One region of the Staphylococcus massiliensis genome, then DNA from elsewhere that is predicted to be linked to it. Evidence: riboswitches for the same ligand, from Rfam matches in the RefSeq annotation. Region 1 holds a riboswitch; each other region holds the start of a gene.
The links. Region 1 has a riboswitch for thiamine pyrophosphate ahead of ACF3N8_RS10440 (ECF transporter S component). Riboswitches for the same ligand answer to the same signal wherever they lie in the genome.

Region 2: another riboswitch for thiamine pyrophosphate. It lies ahead of thiC (phosphomethylpyrimidine synthase ThiC); the one in region 1 lies ahead of ACF3N8_RS10440 (ECF transporter S component).
Region 3: another riboswitch for thiamine pyrophosphate. It lies ahead of ACF3N8_RS02440 (thiamine phosphate synthase); the one in region 1 lies ahead of ACF3N8_RS10440 (ECF transporter S component).

What each region holds. Positions count from the first base shown of each region.
Region 1 is NZ_CP171119.1:2,159,342-2,167,743, forward strand. Features, by position in the region: gene ptsP (phosphoenolpyruvate--protein phosphotransferase) at 1-508, opposite strand, end outside; gene ACF3N8_RS10415 (phosphocarrier protein HPr) at 508-774, opposite strand; gene ACF3N8_RS10420 (DUF697 domain-containing protein) at 928-1,461, opposite strand; gene ACF3N8_RS10425 (class I SAM-dependent rRNA methyltransferase) at 1,525-2,697, opposite strand; gene auxA (lipoteichoic acid stability factor AuxA) at 3,235-4,530, opposite strand; gene graF (glycopeptide resistance-associated protein GraF) at 4,677-4,805, shown strand; TPP riboswitch at 4,967-5,066, shown strand; gene ACF3N8_RS10440 (ECF transporter S component) at 5,137-5,712, shown strand; gene ACF3N8_RS10445 (ABC transporter ATP-binding protein) at 5,725-7,128, shown strand; gene ACF3N8_RS10450 (energy-coupling factor transporter transmembrane protein EcfT) at 7,121-7,912, shown strand.
Region 2 is NZ_CP171119.1:121,123-129,524, reverse strand. Features, by position in the region: gene ACF3N8_RS00545 (rhodanese-like domain-containing protein) at 54-419, opposite strand; gene ACF3N8_RS00540 (MarR family winged helix-turn-helix transcriptional regulator) at 416-943, opposite strand; gene ACF3N8_RS00535 (PadR family transcriptional regulator) at 1,705-2,019, shown strand; gene ACF3N8_RS00530 (hypothetical protein) at 2,433-2,708, shown strand; gene ACF3N8_RS00525 (YceI family protein) at 2,820-3,338, shown strand; gene ACF3N8_RS00520 (MerR family transcriptional regulator) at 3,628-4,389, shown strand; gene thiC (phosphomethylpyrimidine synthase ThiC) at 4,670-6,415, opposite strand; TPP riboswitch at 6,549-6,651, opposite strand; gene ACF3N8_RS00510 (hypothetical protein) at 7,632-7,883, opposite strand; gene ACF3N8_RS00505 (SdpI family protein) at 7,858-8,163, shown strand; gene ACF3N8_RS00500 (bifunctional metallophosphatase/5'-nucleotidase) at 8,182-8,402, shown strand, end outside.
Region 3 is NZ_CP171119.1:513,441-521,842, forward strand. Features, by position in the region: gene ACF3N8_RS02420 (heavy metal translocating P-type ATPase) at 1-93, shown strand, start outside; gene lpdA (dihydrolipoyl dehydrogenase) at 275-1,696, shown strand; gene ACF3N8_RS02430 (CadD family cadmium resistance transporter) at 1,924-2,586, shown strand; gene ACF3N8_RS02435 (IS6 family transposase) at 2,740-3,414, opposite strand; TPP riboswitch at 3,622-3,731, shown strand; gene ACF3N8_RS02440 (thiamine phosphate synthase) at 3,728-4,384, shown strand; gene ACF3N8_RS02445 (FAD-binding oxidoreductase) at 4,377-5,489, shown strand; gene thiS (sulfur carrier protein ThiS) at 5,479-5,679, shown strand; gene ACF3N8_RS02455 (thiazole synthase) at 5,681-6,448, shown strand; partial or broken gene ACF3N8_RS02460 (ThiF family adenylyltransferase) at 6,445-6,930, shown strand; gene ACF3N8_RS02465 (IS6 family transposase) at 6,992-7,666, opposite strand; partial or broken gene ACF3N8_RS02470 (replication protein) at 7,723-8,067, shown strand.

The DNA.
Region 1 (8,402 bases):
CTGTATCTGAAGGTGTTAAATCATGTGCAATAATAATAGATTCTTCATTAATCATACTTGGATTTGGTAATGAAATACCAAGTAAGTGACCAAGTATACGTTTTGACACGTCTCTAATATCCGCTGCACGTTCTTGCATATAAGCATTGTCCATGGATTCAAATATTTGAATAAACTGCGTAGAAATTTCATTTAAAGCAGTCATCGCACATTTAGATTCATCTTTAATCTTAGCTTCAATAGGTTGGATTAATTCAGGATCTTCTAATACAAGTAAATGTGCATCAAAAATTTGTGCTTTGTCACGGCCTAGTTTCACTTCGGCGTGATCTCGAATTTTAGTTAGTTCTACTTTAGATTGTTCTAAAGCATTATGAAAATGTTTAATTTCTGATTCAGCATCTAATACTTCTTTATCTTCGAAAGATAAATCCGGTTCTACAAGTAAATAGGCTTTTGCAATCGCAATTCCTTCCGAAGCAGCGATACCTGAAATCTTTTTAGACATTACGCAGTAAGTCCTTCTTTAGATAAAATTTCAGTGATTGCTTCAATTGCTTCTTGCTCATCGCTTCCATCTGCGTAAATTGTGATATCTGCATCTTTACCTACACCTAAGCTCATAACACCCATAATTGATTTAAGGTTTACTTTCTTTTCGTTGTATTCTAATTGGATGTCTGAATCGAATTTAGATGCTGTTTGAACAAGCATTGTAGCTGGACGTGCATGAATACCTGTTTCGTCGATAATCGTATATGATTTTTGTTCCATAATGTTCTTTCTCCTTCACTTTTAAAATGACTGAAATTATGATGATATCAGCTTATATTTATAACTAAACTCTACCAAAATCTACCTCTAAATTCAATTTGTTTTATAGTTAACACAACATAATAACATAGAATTTATGTCGATTTTCTTAATTTACATTAAAGATTTTGTTACTTTCTCACATTTTTCAATATGGTCGTTACCAAGTTTCATCATGAAGTAGTAACTTACACCTGCTGAAATCGTTTGACCGATAATTGGGAACCAACGTGTTTGCTTAACAGCCGTACGTTTAGCAACGTCTTTCACTAATAAATTAATTAATGCACCAGATACACGTTTACCAATCACTTGGCTACCTTGAATCGCTGCAGCTGACATAATACGCTCTTTAACATCATCAGAGAATGAGTTAACGTGCTTATGGTCAACACCGTAAATTTTGTTCACGTCTTCTACGATATCTTTCATTAACTTCATATCAACACCAAAGTCTAATCCTGGAATTGGAATCACTGTCGCACCTGAAGAAAGCATTGCTTTTTTATTCACTAAATCTTTAGCACGTTTTCTTCTTTCTTGTAATTCTTGGTCGTTACTTGGCAGAATTTCTTTCTCGTGAATTTCTTCAATATCTAATAAATCGCTACCAATTTTATCTGTAATTTCATTTTTTAAGTTAAACATATGTGTATAACCCCTTTACTTAATATTCGTTATTTTTTCTTACATTTACCCGTTTTAGTGATTTTAATGTAAGAGCGTCACGAAGATAGCTTTAAGATACTTCGATGGTTTGTAATGCGGATTTGTCTTAAAGTCACGTGGTAGCCCCATTACCTCATCAAGTTGATAGTCAATTTCTAATTCATCTAGCGTACCTTTAATCATTTTTTTGAATTGCTTCAATGGAAAAGCACTAGAGTTCGTACATAGCAACATCGTGCCACCTTCGTTTAAAATCGGTAACGCACCTTCTATAAGTGCTGGATAATCTTTAAGCACTGAGAATGTTTTCTTTTTATTACGCGCAAAACTTGGTGGGTCAATGACGATCGTGTCATAAACATGTTGATGACGCGCCGCGTAGTTATAGAAATCGAACGTATCCATAACATAAATATATTGTGATTTAGGATCTATCGCATTCAGGCCAAAATTTTCTTCGGTTAAAGCGCGCGAACGATTTGCTAAATCCACACTTGTTGTTGAAGCTGCGTTTTCAGCTGCAATAACTGAGAAGGCACCTGTATAACTAAATAAGTTTAATACGTGACGATTCTCCGAATATTGATCACGTAACTTTTTACGGACTTCTTTTTGATCTAAGAAGATACCTGTCATTGGTCCATCGTTTAGGTGAACGTTATAATACGTAAAGTTTTCCTCGATGACGATTGGAAACTCTGGCGCTTCACCTTTAACGTATCCACTTTGAATCGCCTCATCCTTAAAGCGTGTTTTTTCATAAATGGATTTATAAGATAGCACTTCATCAATCGCTTTCAAGATTTGATAACGCAGTTTATAAACGCCCTTTGAATACCAAGTTAGGAGTAAGTGACCGTCGTAATTATCAATCGTTAAGCCACCAATACCGTCACCTTCACTGTTGAACAATCTAAATGCGTTTGTGCCTTCCTTTTGGTAAAAGTAATCGCGTTCTTCGATGGCTTCTCGAAGTCGTTTCTCGAAAAAGACTTGATTGATAGGCTCGTCTTCATCGTACGACAATACATAACCTAATCCCTTATGTTCCTCGCCAACATAACACGTCGCAATATATTGGTTTGAGTCCGTTAAAAGTTTAAATAAGTCGCCATCTTTCAATTGATCATGTTTAAAAATATCTGCTTTATCGATTAATGGGTATTGATTCAAATACTTTGTTTCTTTTCCTCTATTTAAAATGGCAGTTTTCATGAATACCAACCTTTCGTTTAGTTACAATACTTCTATTCTAACAAGATTCTTGTTCAACGTCTTTTGAAATTAAAAAGGTCCTGCTCAAATAAAATTGTTAACATTATGTTGATTCCCTAAACAGCATGCTTTCCTAGGGCGTGGCTGGAGCCTGTAGTCTCCAGACTCACGCTGCTCCCTTAGGAGTCAGCTGTTAGGGAATCAAATTGTATCTTTAGCAATCATATTTATTTTAAATTCAAATTGCATTGGTTTAAAGAATGATTGCTTGAAGACTCCCGTGGCACTGTGAGGAAGGGAGATCCAAGCGAAGCTTTAGCTCAAAGCGACGCCACAGGAAGGTCCCTTGCACAGAGGATTGCTTGAGCAATCCAACAAGCTAAGTAAGCAAGGCATAGCGAAAAACAAATCATTCGTCTACGGTATTACCAACCGAATTTGACGTAGAACTAAAAAAGAGACAGGTTTGAAGCTAATGACTTCAACTTACCTGTCCCTCATAATTGGTGGATTGTTATTGATTGTTGTGGCAATCATTTATAATTGTTTTTTATCTTTCAACTGTATAATAAATGTGATAATAACTGGAATTAACATTAATACAAGTATCGGTGTAATGAATATAGATAATAATAAACCATGGAATAAAATCACAAAGAACTCTGTTACGAGCTTAAAGAATAAGACACTAATCATAAAGAGTTGAATTGTCGTATATTTATCTTTTAAGTAATTTGTGAATGTTGTAATGATATAAATTACGATAATAATTAAAAGAATAAATAAACTTACCCATTCATAAACGTATTGTGTTTGAGATAACTTCCACTCACCTGACATAAATAAACCATTACGGTTATTCAGTTCTATTAGTGTAAAGAATAATAGAATTAAGCCACAAAATACTTGAACGTAAGCAGCTTTTAACCATTTCGGTTTACGCATCCAGTTCGGAATATCGTCTTCTTCAAGTTGTACAATATCATTCCATTTTTGAACGAATTGATCTCGCTTAGCACGTATCTTTTCAATATCAATACTGCGTCGAGTATTACGCGTGAATTCAGTCGTACGGTGTTGTAGGTCTTTAATTTGCGCTTTAGTTTGCGTCGTAAAGCTTCTCTTTTCAGAGCGGTTGTAACCATCACCTCGTAACTCTGATTCAGTCACGGGTAACGCACGTCTTAGGAATAAGAAGTTCCAAATCGCCATTTGGCCAAGTAACCATAAGATGACGAAGAACGAATTAATACTCAACACATCAATCGGCGCGATTTCCTTTCCATCGATTCGAGCATATAAAGCAAGTTGCGTGATGAAATAACTAATCCCATATGAAAAGATAATCCAAAGGTAGTGTTCCTTTCGATGGTTCGGGTTGAGCTCATCTTTATACGCAATATAACCAATATGTACAACAAATGGAATAATAAATATAATCGCAAAGAAACTATAAACTTGCGTCATTAAGATAATTGTTAATAAGAAAAAGATAATCCCTAAAACGAGATAAAAGATAGATATATCATAATCATAACGTGTAGTTTTAGATAATGTTCTCGCAATAAATACGAGTAAGATACCAAATAATAATATAATAATGCCACTTACTATAGGAAATCCACCTATAAATCGACTTAATACTTTAATTACTTCACTAAAGAATGCCATAATGAAGTCCCATAAATTATCAATGTCCATTTCAACTTTTTGATCTTTTTTTAATTTATGAATAAGTGGTACATTAACAAAAATTATAAGACTAAATAATATGGCTAAAGCACCAGTGATATAACTAAAGATTACTTCGGCATGCTTTTTCAAAAAAGACATACTATTCACCTCACAGTTATTATATATGAACGTTTATCAATTGTCTTTAATTATTCACAAATTCGGTCTGAAGTATGAAACATGTTTATACATTAATTAAATCGGTAAATATATACCCATAACCCACTATAAAAGAGGTGCATATTATGTCTGAAAAAGATATTAAGAAAGATGCAGAAAAAGCTAAAGAAAAAGAAGAAGAATTAAAGCAAGATAAAGAGAACGCTTCAGGCGACGATAAAACTGAAGGCGACATTCAAGATACATTTGAATAAGTAAGTGATTCCAGTTTCTAACTTTTAGGAAACTGGAATTTTTTATATTGAATTTAAATTATTTGAAAGCATCATTCATATTATTTATAATTTAGAGTTTTATGTGCCATTAAGTATTGACAATACTTGGTTTTCGGATTACATTTACATTAATCACATAATTAACGCACTAGGGGTGTGTAAACTGAGATGAGGCTTGTCCTCAAACCCTTTGAACCTGATCTAGTTGATACTAGCGTAGGAAAGTGTGCTTACATACCTATGTCTAAGCATGCCTTTTAATTGTTATCAATTAGTTAAGGTGTGCGTTTTTTATTATAGGAGGGAAATTATGAAAAAGGGATTAAAGCTTTCTGATATTCTAGTTACGATTATCATCGCTGTAATATTTGCTATTATTTACAATCTTTGGTGGATGGTATACGAAGTGAGCAAAGTAACTGGGCTACATATTGAAGAGTTAACTTATGGTGTATGGTTTATGGCTGCCGTTGTTGCTTATCTCATTATTCCAAAGCCTGGTATCGCTTTACTAGCGGAATTCGCAGCTGGTGCAGGTGAAACAATTGTAATGGGTAAATTTGATATCGCGACATTAGTCGTTGCCTTTTTACAAGGTTTAGCGAGTGAAATCGTATTCGCGTTATTCAAATATAGCTCACGCACAGTTATGGTTTCTATCTTAGCTGGTGTTGCAGCTGCACTCATAAATTTACCGGTTGATTTCTTCTATGGTTACCTTGCGGAAGTTAAATCATGGAACTGGATTTTATTAATCGGTTTCCGTTTAATTAGTGGTGCTTTAGTTGCTGGTTTATTATCATGGTTACTTGTTAAGTTACTTGATGAAACTGGCGTTACGAAACTATTCCGCCCTGCTTCACAAAAAGATTACGACTCACTTTAAGGAGAATGCATTATGCTAAAAGCATCAAATTTAAGATTAAAATACCCTAGTGGTTCTTACAAAATATTTGATGGCCTTAATGTTGAAATTAAAGATAAAGAGAAAGTACTTTTGCTTGGTCCTTCGGGATCAGGTAAAAGTACTTTACTTAATCTATTAAGTGGCATTGTGCCTGAATTAATTGAACTTCCTTTGAAGTATGATGAATTGATTCAAGATAAAGATAGTGCAGTAATATTTCAAGATCCAGATAGTCAATTCTGTATGCCTAAAGTGTATGAGGAATTGGCTTTTATTTTGGAAAATCAGCGCGTACCCAAAGCTGAAATGAAACCACGTATTCAAGAAGCGCTACAATCTGTTAACTTAGATGTCGACGAAAAGACGAATATCAACCAACTAAGTGGTGGTATGAAACAAAAGCTTGCGATTGTTGGCGCCCTTTTACAGAATGCGAATACATGGTTCTTTGATGAACCAACTGCAATGTTAGATATCAATGCAACTGAACAACTTTGGTCTCAAATTATAGAGTTATGGCACGATAAAACCGTGTTAATTGTTGAACATAAGGTTGAACACATTTGGCAACACGTAGACCGAGTTATTTTGATGAATGAAAATGGTGAAATCATAAAAGATGATACGCCAATGAATATTATTCAGAATCATGAGGCTTTATTAAGTGAATATGGGGTGTGGCACCCTAAAGCATGGGCTAATGCGCCAGAACCACGTTTAAATGCACTTTCGCGTCAAGATACTTATTTTCATTTTCAAAAAGGAGCGGTAAAACGAGGCAAAAAGGCTTTGTACCAAGTTGACGATTTACAGATCGGACTTGGTGATTGGATTACATTAACTGGCCCTAATGGTTCGGGTAAGACGACATTGTTTGAGTCGATGATGCAATTGATTCCGTATAAAGGGAAGATGACTTACCACGGTAAAACGCTGCGTAAAGTGCGTGATGCGGCGAAAAATATCTATCTCGTTTATCAGAATCCTGAACTGCAATTTATTCAAAATAGTGTTTATAAGGAGATTTATATTAACTTTCAATATCAAAATCCTGAAAAAGCCCATGAAAAAACCAAGGAAATGATCCAATTACTACGTTTACAACATGTTGAATCACAACACCCTTTCGAACTTTCAATGGGTCAAAAGCGACGTTTAAGTGTGGCTACTGCTTTAAGTACGAATGCGGATATTATCTTGCTGGATGAACCAACGTTCGGACTTGATAGTCATAATACATTTCAACTGATTGATTTATTCCAGTCTCGCGTTGAAAATGGCCAAACGATTATGATGATTACGCATGACCCGCATATTATTGATCGTTATCCGACGAGACGATTTGAGATTCAGGATGGAAAATTGGTTGAAGAAGTAGGTGATATCAATGGTTGAGATGTGGAAACGTTATGAAACTTTCGTTGATCATGTAAATATCGTTACGAAATTATTGATTGGTATTATCCTCTTTTTCTTCATTATATTCGTGCATAACTTCGACGTAATGCTCTACCTCGCGCTAGTGATGTTTATCTATTTGATGATCTTTAATGGTTCTAAGTTGAAGGTCGTGCTATTGGTCACGAGTATCGGCGTGATATTTAGTTTAATTTCGTCATTATTTATGATCTTCTATGGTGAAGGGTCTCATACGTTATTTAAGTTCGGAATCATTCATATTACGACCGAAAGTTTATTCAGAGGCTTACATTTATCATTACGTACGATGACAATGACTTTCTACGGCGTGGTTATCGCCTTTACATCGCAAATCGTCATGGTCTTCTACAGTCTCATGCAGAATTTAAAGCTGAAGCCGAAGTTCGCTTATGCGTTTATGGCCGCGATTCGTATGGTTCCGCTAATGATTGAATCGCTCGGTCAACTCCGTAATGCCTTGAAGATGCGTTACCAAATCATTAGTCGTTCGAATTACAAAGGCTTGAATTATTTGAAACATTTAGTTATTCCTTTGTTGAGTCAAAATATTCGAAAAGCCCATCGACTGTCCGTCGCGATGGAGAAAAAAGGATTTAAAGACGGTCCGCGTACTTATTACTATCATGCGCCGTTAAGCTATCGCGACGTATTATTTGTTATTATGCTTATTTTAATCGTAAGCTTAGCATTCGTTCTAGCTCATATGTTCCCTATTACGGGTATTATGGACGTTCGATAAATTAGAAAAACACGGGTACACATTTAGGTGTGTATCCGTGTTTTATTATGTTCCGAGACTGGGTTAAATTGTGGTGCTGAAGGGTTAGTTGGGTTGGCTATAGTGGTAGCGTCGGTTTCGATTGCTCATTCCGACGTTATTAGGCTTTTGCGTCGGTTTCGGTCGACCATTCCGACGTTATTTGGATTTAAAGTCGGTTTCAGTCGACCATTCCGACGTTATTTGAATTTAGCGTCGGTTTCAGTTGCTCATTCCGACGCTATTTCGATTTAGCATCGGTTTCGGTTGCCCATTCCGACGCTATTTGGATTTAACGTCGGTTTCGATTTACCATTCCGACGCTATCCGGTTTTTGCGTCGGTTTCGGTTGCCCATTCCGACGCTATTCGGCAATACTTAGATTAACACTCAAAGTAATTCGTTCACTTTTACCTACTTGTTGATTTATGACTAGTTGTTAACACCGCTCTTAGCAACTTGTGGTTTCTTC
Region 2 (8,402 bases), 370 kb from region 1:
TATGTGAGGCGTGAACCTTATTAATCTAATATTTTCATACAAATTTTCATAATCTACTCAGACGCTACAGGTTCTAAAGGTAAATTCATACCTTTCCATCCTTCAAGAGCGCCAGCTAATTCATATGCCTCGAAACCTTCCCTATAAAGCATTAATAAAGCTTCTTTACCAAGTATTGTTCCACCAGTCCAATCATAGACAACATATATGTTCTCTTTGTTTAAATCTTTTAAATGATGTTTTAAATCTTTAGCAGGAATCTCTAAAGCTGTTTTGATTTTATCTTTTTTGACAAAAGACGGTGCATTACGCACATCAATAATGACATAACGTTCATCGTTGTTTTCAATTTTGTCTAATACAGTGTGATGATCAATATACAAACTTAGATAAGCTTCTAAAAGGTCTACTTTATTCATATATTATCCTCCTCGTTAGATAACGCATTTATCCCTTTACGTATTTTCAAAAGTAAATTCGATAATTTGTCTCTTTCTTCATTACTTAAGTACTTGAATACACGAGCGACGTAATCATAATTGTAAGGTAAAAAAGATAGTAGAATATCTTCACCTTCTTGTGTGAGTTTTACTGATTTAGAACGTTTATCATTTTGTGAAGCAACTTTAGTTATCCAATTTTTTCGTTCTAATCCATCAACGATACCAGTAATCGTAGACTTCTTAGCATTCACCTTTTTAGCTAAATGAGATGGCGATAGCGTATGATTATTTTCACGATATAAAAGCATCATAATTGTGAAGCGTGATTGGGTGAGGTTATATCTTTGTAGCAAAGTGTCATAATGAGATTTCATCTCTTGGTAAGTGTTATGCATATCTAAATAAGTTAAAACAGACGATTGATCAATGTTTTGAACCTCGCTACTTAACTTATTTAAGCTCTTGTGGGTAGGTTGATCAACAATATATAAATCTGACATGAAAAGCTCCTCTGTTAATTTAGTTAGGTTCCTAACTAAATTAAAGGTATCATGTATTCTATCTAATGCCAAACAAAAAAAGCCAAAGTATTAGGGGAAATACTTTGGCTCACGATCATATAACAGGAGGGGGTAAATAGACCAATACTCCAGATTCTGTTATGCAGGATATGATCACTAGGGGGATGATACATATCTTGCGTTATACATACTGCAAATGTGAACGTTAATGACTAGGAGTTAAATATAGTAATAATTATCTCAGTTTAGGGATGATAGAGTTTCAACATATTATACTTACTTTGGATTCGAATTAATCATTATTTTTTCTTCTTTTAGGTGGAGGTTTAATTTAAAGAACTCCTCATAATCATGTTAACTCGTTCACAAATTCATTGTATCATATTGTGAAGAAAATCACTATTTAATTAGCAAAATTATTTTATGAGTTGTGACATATTTGTGAATGCGTGTAAAAAGTTCGGATTGGTGTAAGTGTTGAACTGACTTTTGCCATTTAATGTAAATGCTTGAAGTGTTTTGGAAAAAAAAGGTAGTATGAAAGTGGAAAAATAAATTTGAAGCAATTTATTATTTGAATTTTACATGATTTACTTTTTTAACAACTTTAATTGTAAATAAATGATGTTAGGACTTTGTTAATTGTTACAAATACACTTTACAATTATATTGTCATTATATATAGTTGAACTATATAGTCTGACTTTATAATTGGTAAAAGCATTACGAGAGGTGTAATTATGCGTAATAAACTTTTACCACTTTCCGAAACGATGCATTACATATTGCTTGTACTAAGAGAGCCTTTGCATGGGTATGCTATCATGCAGGTTATTCGAGAAATGAGCGAAAATGATGTGAATATTGCTGCGGGTACTTTGTACGGCGCAATTGAAAACTTAAAAAAGCATCAATATATTCGAAGTCTCAGTGATGCGTTAGATCGTAGAAAGGTATATATCATAACTGAGTTAGGCGAAGAAGTATTAAAAGTTGAAAATGAAAGACTTAAGCATTTAGTAAAGCTCTATGAAGACGGGCCTAAGTCGAATTAATCTTTTGAATACTTAATATGTAAATTACATGGATAAAATTAATTAGTCATAAATCTAAATATATGAAGGGTAATGAGTGAAGAACTTAGTTACCCTTTCAATTTATCATCATATTTTATATAAATTTTCTTAAGTATTATCGTAATACCTTAATTAAGAATTTTATTATCGAATTATAAGTACCATTTAAATATCGTTCAAAGTTTAGAATGAATGCAACATCATAAAATTTCATGTAACACAACACGAAAAGAAAATTGTTACATGGAAGTTTGGGTTTGGAATAATTTAACAACATAGTAAGTGGGTAGAGTAATTATGGAAGGGATTAACACTTTTTATAATATGGTGTTTAAATGGTGTTCTCTTTCGGCTAAGCCCCTTACAAAATTTTGAGTGAGGTGGTTGTTTACATGTGTGATTCAAATAAGCAATTATTTGTGAATCCGGAAGCTATTACATTAGAGTGGACGAATCTAATCACAGATGAACTTGAAATGGTAGCGGAAGGAATTCCAGAAGCACTTGTAGATCAATGGTTGGAAGATGGCACCCTAATTCCTTTCGCTAAAAAAGATGGTTTACGTCACTTCTATACTAAAGATGTATGGCGCGCAACCATCGGTCAGGTTCTTGGTCAAGATACGAAAGCGATTGACCATGATCCTGACGAGGAAGTTATGGACTAAGGATAGTCCATCTTCCTTTATATTTTGATTTTAAGCACGACTTTTTACTTATAGGCTTTATTTTTTTATAATAAAGGTATAAAAATTATACTTAATCCAAGGAGGATTTTTATGACTCAGTTTAAATTTGATCAGGTCCATAGTTCACTTGAATTCGGTATTAAGCATTTAATGGTTTCTAAAGTCAAAGGGACTTTTGAAAAATATGATGTAGACGTTACAGGTGACATCAGTAATTTAAGTACAATCAAAGCAAACGTTAAGATTGACGTCGCTTCAATAAATACGAAGAATGAAGATCGTGATAAACATCTTCAAAACGAAGACTTCTTCAATGTTGAAAAGTATCCAACAATTGAGTTCGAAACAACATCAATTACAGAAACATCTGTGACAGGTCAACTTACAATTGCTGGCGAAACGCACGAAGAAACATTTGAACTTGAATATAACGGTGTAAGTAAGAATCCTATGACAAATGGTTTTGTAACTGGCTTTATCGTAAGCGGTAAAATCGACCGCGAGAAATACGGCATTACATTTAACCAAGCACTTGATACAGGCGGTGTGATGCTAGGTAAAGAAGTTAAATTTGAAGCAGATGCTGAATTTGAAGTAGAAGACGATTAAGATTTCATAAATAGGCTGGGCGTTTAGCGTCCAGCCTTTTTTCATGAGAAATGATTGATTATTGATGTGGGTCTAGGACAAAATACTACAATTCCCTTAAAACAGCATGCTTTCCTGGGGCGTGGCTGGAGCCTGTAGTCTCCAGACTCACGCTACTCCCCTAGGAGTCAGCTGTTTTGAGAATTGTATGAAATAAAGCTTAAATGCTCTATTTCACGATTTATGTCACAGACCCCTTGAAGTTGACGTTGCGTCAACGTGTAAATTAAGTCGTGAAAGGAGGGATATGATGACACAGTACTCAATTAAGGATGTCTCTAAAATGTCACATGTTAGTACGAGAACGCTTAGATACTACGATGAGATAGGGTTGTTAAAACCTGATGAAACAACGTTTAGCGGTGAGCGTTTATACGATGCAGCCTCTTTAGACCGACTGCAATTAATATTGTTTTACCGCAAGCTTGGTGTAAAGTTAACTGAAATTAAACGTATATTAGATGAAGGCGAGCCTTCGATAGATATCTTAAAGGACCAAAAGTCGAGATTTCAAAAACAAGTCTCACAACTTAAAATTTACTTAAGTGAGATTGATAACATGATTGCGTATTATGAAGGAGGGTTTGAAATGAATCAAGCAGATAAATTTAGGGCTTTTAAACATGAAAAAATTAAAGAAAATGAGAAAGAATTTGGCGATGAAGTTCGTGCGAAGTACGACGAAACTACGATTAAACAGGCGAATGAAAAGTGGGAACACTTAACTGAAAGCGCGTACCAAGAGGGGATTGAACAAGAAGAGAAACTGATTCGTTCATTAAATACATTGCTGGAACAATCGTCCTATGATTTAGACGATCCAGTTGCTAAAGATGCATTTGAAGCACATAAACGTTGGCTTGAAATTTATGCGCCATACTACAATGCTGAGTATCATAAATCGCTTGCTGAGATGTATGTCGCTGATGAACGATTCAGTGCGTACTACAATTCTAAGACGGTAAAGCCATCCGTTCATTTATTAAAAGAAATAATCGATTATTATGCATAAGGAAAAAGTCCAGTCATTTGCAATTTCCTTTAACAGCATGCTTTCCTGGGGCGTGGCCTGAGCCTGTAGTCTCAGGACGCACGCTACTCCCCTAGGAGTCAGCTGTCAGGAAATTGATCTATAGAGCTACTTTATTGTAATAAATAATTAATTATTATGCATAAGGAAAAAGGCCAGTCATTTCCGTGACCGGCCTTTTGTGGTGAATTGAATAATGATTATGATTTTCTATTTGTAAGCGTTTAGTTTTATCTATAAAGGGTGTATGTTAAGCGTTCTATTAATGGTAGATTTTGCTACCTTTGTCTACGAATTCTTCTGCTTTTTGGCGAAGACCTTCTTCTTTTTCTTCCTTATCTTTATAAGACTTTCTAAGGTCGTGTGAAATACGCATTGAACAGAACTTAGGTCCACACATACTACAGAAGTGCGCGACTTTAGCTGATTCAGCTGGAAGTGTTTCATCGTGATAACTTCTAGCACGGTCAGGATCTAATGATAAATTGAATTGGTCGTACCATCTGAATTCAAAACGCGCACGACTAATCGCGTCATCACGGTCTTGCGCATTAGGAAGTCCTTTTGCTAAATCGGCCGCATGCGCTGCAATTTTATATGTCACAACACCTTCGCGAACGTCGTTTTTATCAGGTAAACCTAGATGTTCTTTAGGTGTTACATAACATAACATCGCCGTACCGTGGCTTGCGATCTTCGCAGCACCAATTGCTGATGTGATATGGTCGTAAGCTGGCGCAATGTCTGTTGTTAGCGGTCCAAGCGTGTAGAATGGTGCTTCTTTACAATGGAAGTCAGCGAGATCTTGGTTTTCTTTAATCTTTTGAAGTGGTACATGTCCAGGACCTTCAATCATCACTTGAACATCGTGTTCCCAAGCGATGTCTGTAAGTTCACCAAGTGTTTTTAACTCTTCGATTTGGCTTTCGTCGTTCGCATCGTAAATTGAGCCAGGACGTAAACCGTCACCAAGTGAAATCGAGATATCGTATTTATTACAAATTTCACAGATTTCATCGAAGTGTTCATATAAGAAGCTTTCTTTATGATGCGCAAGACACCATTGTGCCATGATTGAACCACCACGAGATACGATACCTGTTAAACGATCGACAGTTAGTGGCACATAGTGTAAGCGAACACCAGCGTGAATTGTAAAGTAGTCTACGCCTTGTTCAGCTTGTTCGATTAATGTATCGCGATAGATTTCCCAAGTTAAGTTTTCAGCAATACCGTCTACTTTTTCAAGTGCTTGGTAAATTGGAACAGTACCAACTGGAACAGGTGAGTTACGTAATAAATATTCACGAGTCGCGTGAATGTTTTTACCTGTAGATAAATCCATGATAGTGTCAGCGCCCCAATGAGTCGCCCATACAAGTTTTTCAATTTCTGCTTCGATTGAAGAACTTACGGCAGAGTTACCGATGTTAGCGTTAATTTTAACTTGGAAGTTTTTACCAATAATCATCGGTTCTGACTCAGGGTGGTTGACGTTGTTTGGAATAATAGCGCGTCCACGTGCAACTTCATCACGCACATATTCCGCTGACATATTTTCACGTGCCGCGATGAATTTCATTTCCTTCGTAATGATACCTTGTTTCGCGTAATGCATTTGCGTTACATTTTGTTCTGATTTCGCACGTTTAGGTTGATATTCGAAAGGTGTTTCAACAAATTTGTCATGACCTTCTTTTTTGAATCCGTTATCTAATGATTGAACTTTACGACCTTCATACGTTTCAATGTCGTCACGGTCGTTAATCCATTGTTCACGTAATTTTGGAATACCACGTTTCACATCGACTTCATAATCGTCATCATGGTAAGGTCCAGCCGTGTCATAAACTACAAACGGTGGGTTTTCGCGTTCGCCTTCATCCGTCACCGTATTAGAAAGCGTAATTTCACGGAAAGGCACCTTGATATCAGGATCCTCACCAGAAATGTAAATCTTCTTACTAGATGGAAACTGTTTCTTTAACTCAATCTCTTCTTGATTCACAAAAAAACCTCCTAAACAATTTTAATTGCTAGGAGGCACAAAGGGCTAAACAACCCCATGAGGTATCTATGTATCATAAAATAATCCTATTGCATCATATATAGTACAACAGGATATCCATTCAATGTTAAAATAGATATGTGTCATGCTTCCCTACGTTGGTACTAACCAAATCAGGTTCAAAGGGTTAAAACAAATCGTTTCTTTCAGCTCAAATGGCACCCCTAGCAACAAATATTTAATTTATAATTATTACTCTATCATTCATTTTTTGAAAAGACAAATAATCAAAAATTTATGAAAGGTTGGATACTGGTATTTCAGTGAGGTTTACAGGTTCGGAAACTTTTTGTAGTCATTGCTTATTGGCAGTCTTAAGTAACGTTGATTTAACTGCAAATTTATCGCTTATTAATAAACGTCGTCTTACGTACCTTTAAACTAGCTATCGAATTTTCACTAATGGCCAAACGCCGTCTTACGTAACTATTCACTAACTGCTAAAGTATCGCTAATTGATAAACGTTGTCTTACATAACGCATACTTGCTTTGTCCCGTCGCCCTGTGAAAAGCCCTTTAAGAAAGTCGGTTTATCACGTTTATTCAAACGTGATAATTGAAGGGCGTTGGTTTATCAAGAAAGTTCAAACGTGATAATTGAAGGGGCTTGGTTTATCAAGAAAAGTAGAACGTGATAAACGAAGGGCGTTGGTTTATCAAGAAAGTAGAAACGTGATAAACGAAGGGCGTTGGTTTATCAAGAAAAGTAGAACGTGATAATTGAAGGGGCTTGGTTTATCAAGAAAAGTAAAACGTGATAAACGAAGGGCGTTGGTTTATCAAGAAAATTGGAACGTGATAAACGGGAGTATTACATCTACAATTACAAGAAATCGGAAACGTGTAAATCAAGCGGGTCTAAATTTACAAGACTTGGAAAACGTGTAAATCAAATGGCTTTTAAATTACAAGACTGCAGAAACGTGTAAATCAAATGGCTTTTAAATTACAAGACTACGAAAACGTGTAAATCAAAGGGCTTTTAAATTACAAGACTGCAGAAACGTGTAAATGAAATGGCTTTTAATTTACTAGACTTGGAAAACGTGTAAACCATAGGGCTTTTAGATTACAAGACTACAAAAACGTGTAAACCAAATGGGTCTAAATTTACAAGACTTAAGAAACGTGTAAATCAAACCCGCCGTAACAGCTCTAAACAATACTAAACCCGACACCGCGTCGTAAACGAGCGCCGACACCACGTTTAAGTACTCCGACGCCAGCCCTAGCACCGCGTCGTAAACGAGCACCGACACCACGTAAACATACACCGACGCCATCACTACGTCTACGTACACCAGCACTATCCGTATTACACAAACCGCCAACCACATACAAAGGAGGGGTTACCATCACACTACTACCGGCAAGCTTATTTATGTTCGCACTCGCTAATCTTTTCAAAGAATTACCGCCGACGAAACCGAATCGATGGGTAGGGTACCGAACCCCGAAAGCACTCAAATCAACTAAAAACTTTATCCGCGCGCAAAAACTATCGGCGCACTTCAGCCTAAGGGTTTTCAAACGACTCAGTATATGCGCGGTTCCCATATTCGTTTTCGACATATGCGCGCTCATCTACTTCTCAGACAACGTACTGATTACAAGCGTCATCATTCAATCCGTACTCATTTTCGCAAGCATCGGTTGGATCATCTATCTCGTCGAGAAATACATTTAACTTAAAGGAGCAGTAAAGATGAAAGAAATTGTGATTTTATCCGTAAGTGACATTCATGGATACATCTTCCCAACAAATTATCAACATAAAGGCCAAGAACTATCGAAAGGGCTTTTAAAGATTCAGACACTCATTGAAAAGGAACGCCAAGCCAACACTAATACCCTGCTCATTGAGAACGGGGATTTCATCCAAGGTTCGCCGTTCTGTTTCTATTTAAATAGTGAGCTGCAATCGAG
Region 3 (8,402 bases), 760 kb from region 1:
TGGTTAACACTCTGGATTGCGATTCTTTCAGATATGGGTACAACTCTTCTTGTAGCGTTGAACAGTTTACGACTTATGCGAGTGAAAGAGTAAGAGTAAAAAGGGCTTTCCATTTAGAAAGCCCTTTTAATCAAAATGTAGATTATTTTTTATAAATTGTCTAATAAGAGAAGAAAAATAGGTGAAAATAAGAAAAAGGTTAGATAGATATTACACAACTATATTCTTGAGTACAAATAGTAATTATAGTTACTTATCAAAAGAGGAATCTAGGATGACTGGAGAAGTGAAAAAAGATGTAGACCTTTTAGTGATAGGAGCAGGGTCTGGAGGTTATGTGGCGGCAATACGTGCTGCCCAGTTAGGAAAAAAGGTGGTACTGGTTGATAAGGCGGAGTTAGGAGGAGTTTGCCTTAATCGAGGGTGTATCCCTTCAAAAGCTCTTATTAGTGCATCTGAACGAGTCAAACACATTAAACATGCCAATACAATGGGGCTTAAGGTTTCGGGTGAGGTTCAAGTTGATATGCCAGAAGTAGTAAAGTGGAAGGACGGAATCGTGAACAAGCTAACAGATGGGATCCGCACCTTGTTAAAAGGAAATGGTGTAGAGGTCATCAGTGGGGAAGCCTATCTCACTGAAGCACATATTGCAAAAATAAAAATAGCGGACGAGGAACAGATTTTTTCCTACAAAGATTTAATTCTTGCAATAGGTTCTTTGCCAGTCGAGTTAAAAAGTATGCCATTTGATCAAAAAAGAATCATTTCTTCAACGGAGGCATTGCAACTACAGGAAGTACCCAATCATTTAGTTGTGGTAGGTGGTGGTTATATCGGTTTAGAGTTAGGTACTGCTTATGCAAAGTTTGGGGCAAAAGTGACCATCCTTGAGGGATCGGATACAATTTTGTCCGGGACAGATCCTATCCTAACAAAAACAGTAAAACGTCATTTAAAGGAAATTGGAATCACTGTTATAACGGATGCCCTTGTTCAAGGTGGAGAAAATACAGGCGATGAAGTTAACGTCCATGTTCAAGTTGATGGAAAGGAAGAAATTATTCAAGGTGATTATTGCTTAGTTTCTATTGGGAGAAAACCAAACACAGGTAAAATTGGTCTGGAAAATATCGGAGTAGTATTAGACGACCAAGGATTTATTAAGATAAATAACAAATGTCAAACAAACATTGAACATGTTTATGCAATAGGGGATTGTGCTGGTGGTGACCTCCTTGCTCATAAAGCTAGTTATGAAGCAAAGATAGCAGCCGAAGTGATCAGTGGTCAAAATAGTGTGATTGATTTTCAAGCGATGCCTTTTGTTATCTTCAGCGATCCTGAAGTAGCCTATACAGGTTTAACAGAGAAGGAAGCAAAGGAAAAAGGATACGAAACAGTATCCGGTCGTTTTCCATTCCAAGCAAATGCTAGGGCGTTATCTGTCTCGGATGCAGATGGCTTTGTACAAGTTGTAGCCGAAAAGAATACGAAAAGAGTGTTAGGAGTACAGATGGTTGGACCAGAGGTATCCTCTCTGATTGCAGAGGCTGTTTTTGCGATTGAGGCTGGGGCAAATGCGGAAGATCTTAGCCTTACGATTCATGCTCATCCTACCTTACCAGAGCCACTTATGGAAGCAGCAGAAGGTGTGATGGGACATGCTATACACACGTTGAATAAAAAGCAATAATGTGAATGCAGGCCAACCTGCACTTTTTCATAAGTGCAGGTTGAATTTTTATTAATGGATGGAGACTCATGCACATTTTGTATTGATAGATGTATTACTGTATAAAATTCCTGATGGTATGGATTAATCACTATTCATGAATTTCTAATGAACTGGGTTAATACAAATTATGAAATATATCCAATCGTTTTTCTGACTGTTTATGTACGATGAAGGAGTTGATATAAATGAATTTAATTTTAACTATTCTCTCTGCTTTAGGTTCTTTTATAGTAACCAATGTCGATGATATTTTTGTCTTGATGTTACTGTTCTCTCAAGCAAGGTCACAAACTAAAACGGGTAACAGTGGAATAGTTAGCATGGAGTCGAAAGGAAACCGTATTTATCCAAGAGATATAGTCATTGGCCAATATCTTGGTTTTGCACTTTTAGTTTTAATCAGTCTTTTAGCAACATTTGGAGTAACACTCATTCCTGATCAGTGGGTAGGTTTGCTAGGATTAATACCGATATATCTAGGAGTAAAACTCTTTATAAAGGGTGAAGATGAGGATGAAGGTAACATTCTTTCCAGCTTAAACAAATTTAATAAGTTCTATTTAAGTGTAGCCTTTATCACATTCGCCAATGGCGGAGACAATATTGGAATTTATGTTCCATTCTTTTCTACCTTAAATAACAACCAACTGATAATTACAGTTGTTACTTTCTTTATAATGGTTGCTGTCTGGTGTTTAATTGGCTATCGTCTAGCAAGGTTCAGATATGTTTCTGAAACACTTGAGAAATACGGCCGCTGGATTATCCCAATTGTGTTTATAGGATTAGGAATATATATTATGGTGGAGAACGAAACTTTCCGCGCCATTTTGAGTTTAGTGAATTAAAAATTTCTCAAAAGTACCTCTGATTTACAGTAGGACTTTGATATTTAGAGTAAATATTTATCCTCTGACAAATAATTCTATGGATACGCTCATCGGTTCTGTTGCAAAGTAAAAAAATAAAGCTAACCATTAATTTATCATATCAGTGTTCGCTTAACTTGCTAGCATGATGCTAATTTCGTGGCATGGCGAAAATCCGTAGATCTGAAGAGACCTGCAGTTCTTTTTATATAGAGCGTAAATACATTCGATACCTTTTAAAGTATTCTTTGCCGTATTGATACTTTGATACTTTGTCTTTCTTACTTTAATATGACGGTGATCTTGCTCAATGAGGTTATTCAGATATTTCGATGTACAATGACAGTCAGGTTTAAGTTTAAAAGCTTTAATTACTTTAGCCATTGCGACCTTCGTTAAAGGTGCCTGATCTGTAATTACCTTTTGAGGTTTAGCAAATTGTTTAATGAGACGTTTGATAAACGCATATGCTGAATGATTATCTCGTTGCTTACGCAACCAAATATCTAATGTATGTCCCTCTGCATCAATGGCACGATATAAATAGCTCCATTTTCCTTTTATTTTGATGTACGTCTCATCAATACGCCATTTGTAATAAGCTTTTTTATGCTTTTTCTTCCAAATTTGATACAAAATTGGGGCATATTCTTGAACCCAACGGTAGACCGTTGAATGATGAACGTTTACACCACGTTCACTTAATATTTCAGATATATCACGATAACTCAATGCATATCTTAGATAGTAGCCAACGGCTACAGTGATAACATCCTTGTTAAATTGTTTATATCTGAAATAGTTCATACAGAAGACTCCTTTTTGTTAAAATTATACTATAAATTCAACTTTGCAACAGAACCGAGTTGTCTCTATAAGCGTGATTATGCACAATTAAGCCAGCTGACTTTAGGATACATGTTGTCAAAGTTGAAGTGAGACTTGAAAAGTAAATGATTATAAGTTAGATTGTAAGTAATCGCTAAAACATTATGAAACGAAAATTTAATAGATAGAAACCACTGGAAGTGCCTTTGATAAAGGCTGAGACCGAAGTAATAACTGAGGGATTCCTAGAACCTGATCCAGTTCGCACTGGCGTAGGAAAGTGTCGTTTTCTATGATAAATGTAATCATACAACGTTATTTTTCCACCAGGAAAAGTAACGTTTTTTTATTTGAGGTGAAAATATTGTTTATTGCTATTACACCATATCAAGATTTGTCTAAATCACATATTAAGCATTACTGTGAAATCGAAGGCGTTATCGATTACTTATTAATAAGAGTGCCAATGAATACTGAAGAAGTCATTCAGTGGGTTCACGGATTACTAAAAAATGAGTTTCCTAAGGATAAGATTATTGTTCATAGTGATATCAATGTAATCATACAATGTGACTTGTCGGCAATTCATTTTAGGGAAAGTGATCCTTATATTGAGGAGGTACAAGCTAGTTATCCCGATATGCAAATAAGTATGTCTACGCACCATAAAGATGCTATTGCTAACGCTAAATATTTAGGGCTAGATTTTGTATTATTTGGACACGTATTCGAGACGTCATCTAAACCTCAACAAACACCTAGAGCAAAGTCGGAGGTTGAAGAAGCGCTACAAATTGATATTCCGATTATTGCAATTGGAGGTATTAATCAACATACTTTATCTTCTTTACCTAATGGATTTTCAGGAATAGCCGGTATTTCTGTTTTTAATCAATATTCGAAAGAAAAACTTATAAACATGAAGGAAGTGTGGGATGGACATGTATGATGTCATTATTATTGGATCGGGAGTCATGGGCATGTCAATCGCACGTGGGTTAAGTCAGTCTTTTGCGAATATAGCTGTGATAGATAGAGATGAAGCAGGTAAGCATGCATCTTATAAAGCAGGTGGGATGTTAGGCGCGCAAAATGAATTCACCAAAAATAGTGCTTTGTTTAGTTTGGCAACAATTTCTCAAAAGATGTTCAAACCTCTAAGAGATAGTTTGTTGGAAGAGGTTGGCGTGGATATTGAGTATTTAAATAGTGGATTAATAAAATTGGCTACGAACCATTATGATAATAAAAAGATTGAACAGCAATATCAATTTTTAAGACAACATTTTGCATCTGTAGAACGTCTTAGTCCTACTGATGTTCAACACATGTCCAACGGTGCTATAACTTCAAAACATACAAATGGTATTTATATGCCTGAAGATAATCAAATCAATGCAAACCGCTATACTAAAGGGTTGTTGAAGTCATTATCAAATAGACATATAGATAGAATATACCAAACAACTGTAACCCATATTGAATCCATAAAAGATGGGTACCGTGTGGAGACACGAAATGGAGCTTATTATACTGAAAAGTTAATTGTCACAGGAGGCGCTTGGACAGGAAAACTTTTACAGCAATATTTACCTTGTGAAACGGTTATTGGGGTAAAAGGAGAAGCGCTATTGGTAGAACAACCTGATTTAAACTTGAATATTACCATGTTTCTGACTAATGGTTGTTACGTCATTCCAAAATTAAAAAATAGATATTTAATCGGTGCAACAAGTTACTTTAATGATTATTCAGTTGGGGTGTCTAATTCTGGTAAATCATGGCTTAAATCACAAGCTTTGCACTATATACCAGATTTGAAAAATGGAAAAATCATAAACCAATGGTCAGGTATACGGCCTTATTGTCAAAACGAACAGCCTATTATGGATGAAGTGGATAAAGACTTATTTGTCATTGCTGGCCATTATCGCAATGGAATTTTACTTTCGCCTTTAATAGGTGAGTTGATGAGTCAATGGATTATCAGTGGGCATAGGCCGAAACAATTGTATGATTTTCAGATTAGGAGAGATGAACGAAATGAAATGTAAGATTAATGGTGACGTATTTAACTTTGAACAACCAATTAATATACAAGAAATAATTCAATCATTGGGACTGGATGAAACACGTATTATTGTAGAGCATAATGAAACATTAATTAAGCGAGAACAATTTACATCTCGCATAGTCAATGATGAAGATAACTTAGAATTATTAGAATTTGTAGGAGGCGGTTAATATGTTTAAAATAGGCAACTTTACATTAAATTCAAGATTATTATTAGGTACAGGAAAATTTGATAATGAAGAGATACAAACTCAGGCTATTGCAGCAGCAGAAACAGAAGTATTAACTTTTGCAGTGAGACGCATGAATTTATATGACAAAGATTTACCAAATCCATTAGCAAAAGTTGATTTATCGAAATTCATCACATTTCCAAATACAGCTGGAGCTAAGACAGCTAAAGAAGCAGTTCGTATAGCAGAAATTGCTAATCATGCAGGTGTTTGTGACATGATTAAGGTAGAAGTCATTGGTGATGACGAAACATTACTGCCAGACCCATTAGAAACATATGAAGCATGCAAAGTGTTACTGGAAAAAGGTTACACGGTCTGTCCATATATATCTAATGATGTTGTCTTAGCGAAACGCTTAGAAGAGTTAGGCGTTCATGCAATTATGCCACTTGCCTCTCCTATTGGTACAGGGAGAGGAATCAATAATCCATTAAATTTGCGCTATATTATTGAACGTGTCAATGTACCAGTAATCGTAGATGCAGGTATTGGCTCACCTAAGGATGCTTGTCATGCAATGGAATTAGGTGCTGATGGTATTTTACTTAATACGGCAATATCAAGTGCAGCGGATCCTGTGAAAATGGCAGAAGCAATGAATAAAGGGGTTAGTGCCGGAAGATTGAGTTATGAAGCAGGAAGAATACCTGTGAAGTATACAGCACAAGCATCGAGTCCAACTGAAGGAATTGGGTTCTTATGATAGAGCGCTACAATCGACAAGTAAGATATCATCAGTTTGGTGAGTACGGTCAAAGCCAACTTCAAAAAACTCACGTCATGATTATGGGTGCAGGTGCACTTGGTAGTCACAGCGCAGAAATGTTAGTAAGGATGGGGGTAGGCTCACTTACTGTAATAGATATGGATATTGTTGAATTATCCAATTTACATAGACAAGCGTTATATGATGAGTTGGATGCAGAAAAGATGTTACCTAAAGTTGAAGCATTAAAGCATAAGTTGAATCAAATAAATAGTAACGTACAAGTAATAGCAATTGATCGTGAAATAACAAATTTAAATATTGAAAATCTATTATCGACATATCATCCGGATATTGTTATAGATGGTATGGATCATTTTAAAATAAGATATTTAATTAATGAATCTTGTAACAAGCAAAATATACCTTGGATTTACGGTGCTGCAGTTGGTAGTAAAGGTACTGTTTATGGTATCGATGGTTCTGTTGCAAAGTCAGAAAAAATATAACTAATTATCATTTTAACATGGTAGTATTCCCTTAACTGGCCAACATGTGACTAATTTCGTAGCACGGCGAAAATCCGTAGATTTGAAGAGACCTACGGTTCTTTTTATATAGACTATAAATACATTCAATACCTTTGAGTGTATTCTTTGCCGTATTGACGCTTTGATATCTCGTCTTTCTCACTTTAATATGACGGTGATCCTGCTCAATGAGGTTATTAAGATATTTAGATGTACAATGACAGTCGGGATTAAGTTTAAAATCTTTAATCAACTTAGACATTGCCACCTTCGTCGAAGGTGCCTGGTCTGTAATTATCATTTGAGGTTTACCAAATTGTTTAATAAGTCGCTTAATAAACGCATATGCTGAATGATTATCTCGTTTCTTACGTAACCAAATATCCAATGTATGACCATCTGCATCAATGGCACGATATAAATAGCACCATTTTCCTTTTATTTTAATGTATGTCTCATCAACGCGCCATTTATAATAAGCTTTTTTATGCTTTTTCTTCCAAATTTGATACAAAATAGGAGCATATTCTTGAACCCAACGGTAGATCGTTGAATGATGAACGTTAACGCCGCGTTCTCTTAGTATTTCAGATATATCACGATAACTAAGCGCGTATCTTAAGTAATAGCCAACGGCTACAGTTATTACATCTTTATTAAATTGCTTATATCTAAAATAATTCATAGAGAACGCTCCTTTTTTGTTAAAATTATACTATAAAATTAACTTTGCAACAGAACCATAATAATGCTCTAAAATTCCAAGCGCTTGAAGAATTACCTACACAAATCAAGACTTATTTAAGTAATTTTGAAATTAAAGACATCCGTATTATTAAAAGTGTTTTACTCAAAGGGAAAAAGTCATTTAATAATGCACATGATACATATTATCGTTTAGAGGACGTTGAATTTGAACTTGTGAGTGTTTTAAAACGTTTTAAAGCCATGTTGATACAAAAAAATGAAAATGTTGAAGCGATGCAAGGCTATTTAATGCAATCAATTAAAGCTGAACTTGAAGAAATACATGCATTAAATATGCGTCGCCAAAATATACCTAAATACAATATCTTTAATCAATAATTCAAATAAGCTTCTAACAAGTAAAATAATTTTAAAATATTTGATAATGTCAGGTTCTATTTTGAAATTGTTGACATAACTGGATTATTCAAATTTGATTTTATATGTAAATAATATCTAAAAATTCGCCATTCGTTAGAAATAAACAACAAATGTAACGGTTTAAATTTATAAATGATAGGGAGTTCCAATCAAATTAGCGAAACATGAGAAATGGTTTTGAATTATTACGAGTACTATGTATAAAAGATACGAATACATGTATATTAAGTGACATGAGCCAATCAGTTTATATATCACATAAAATACATGTAAAGTACGTAATAAATGTCATA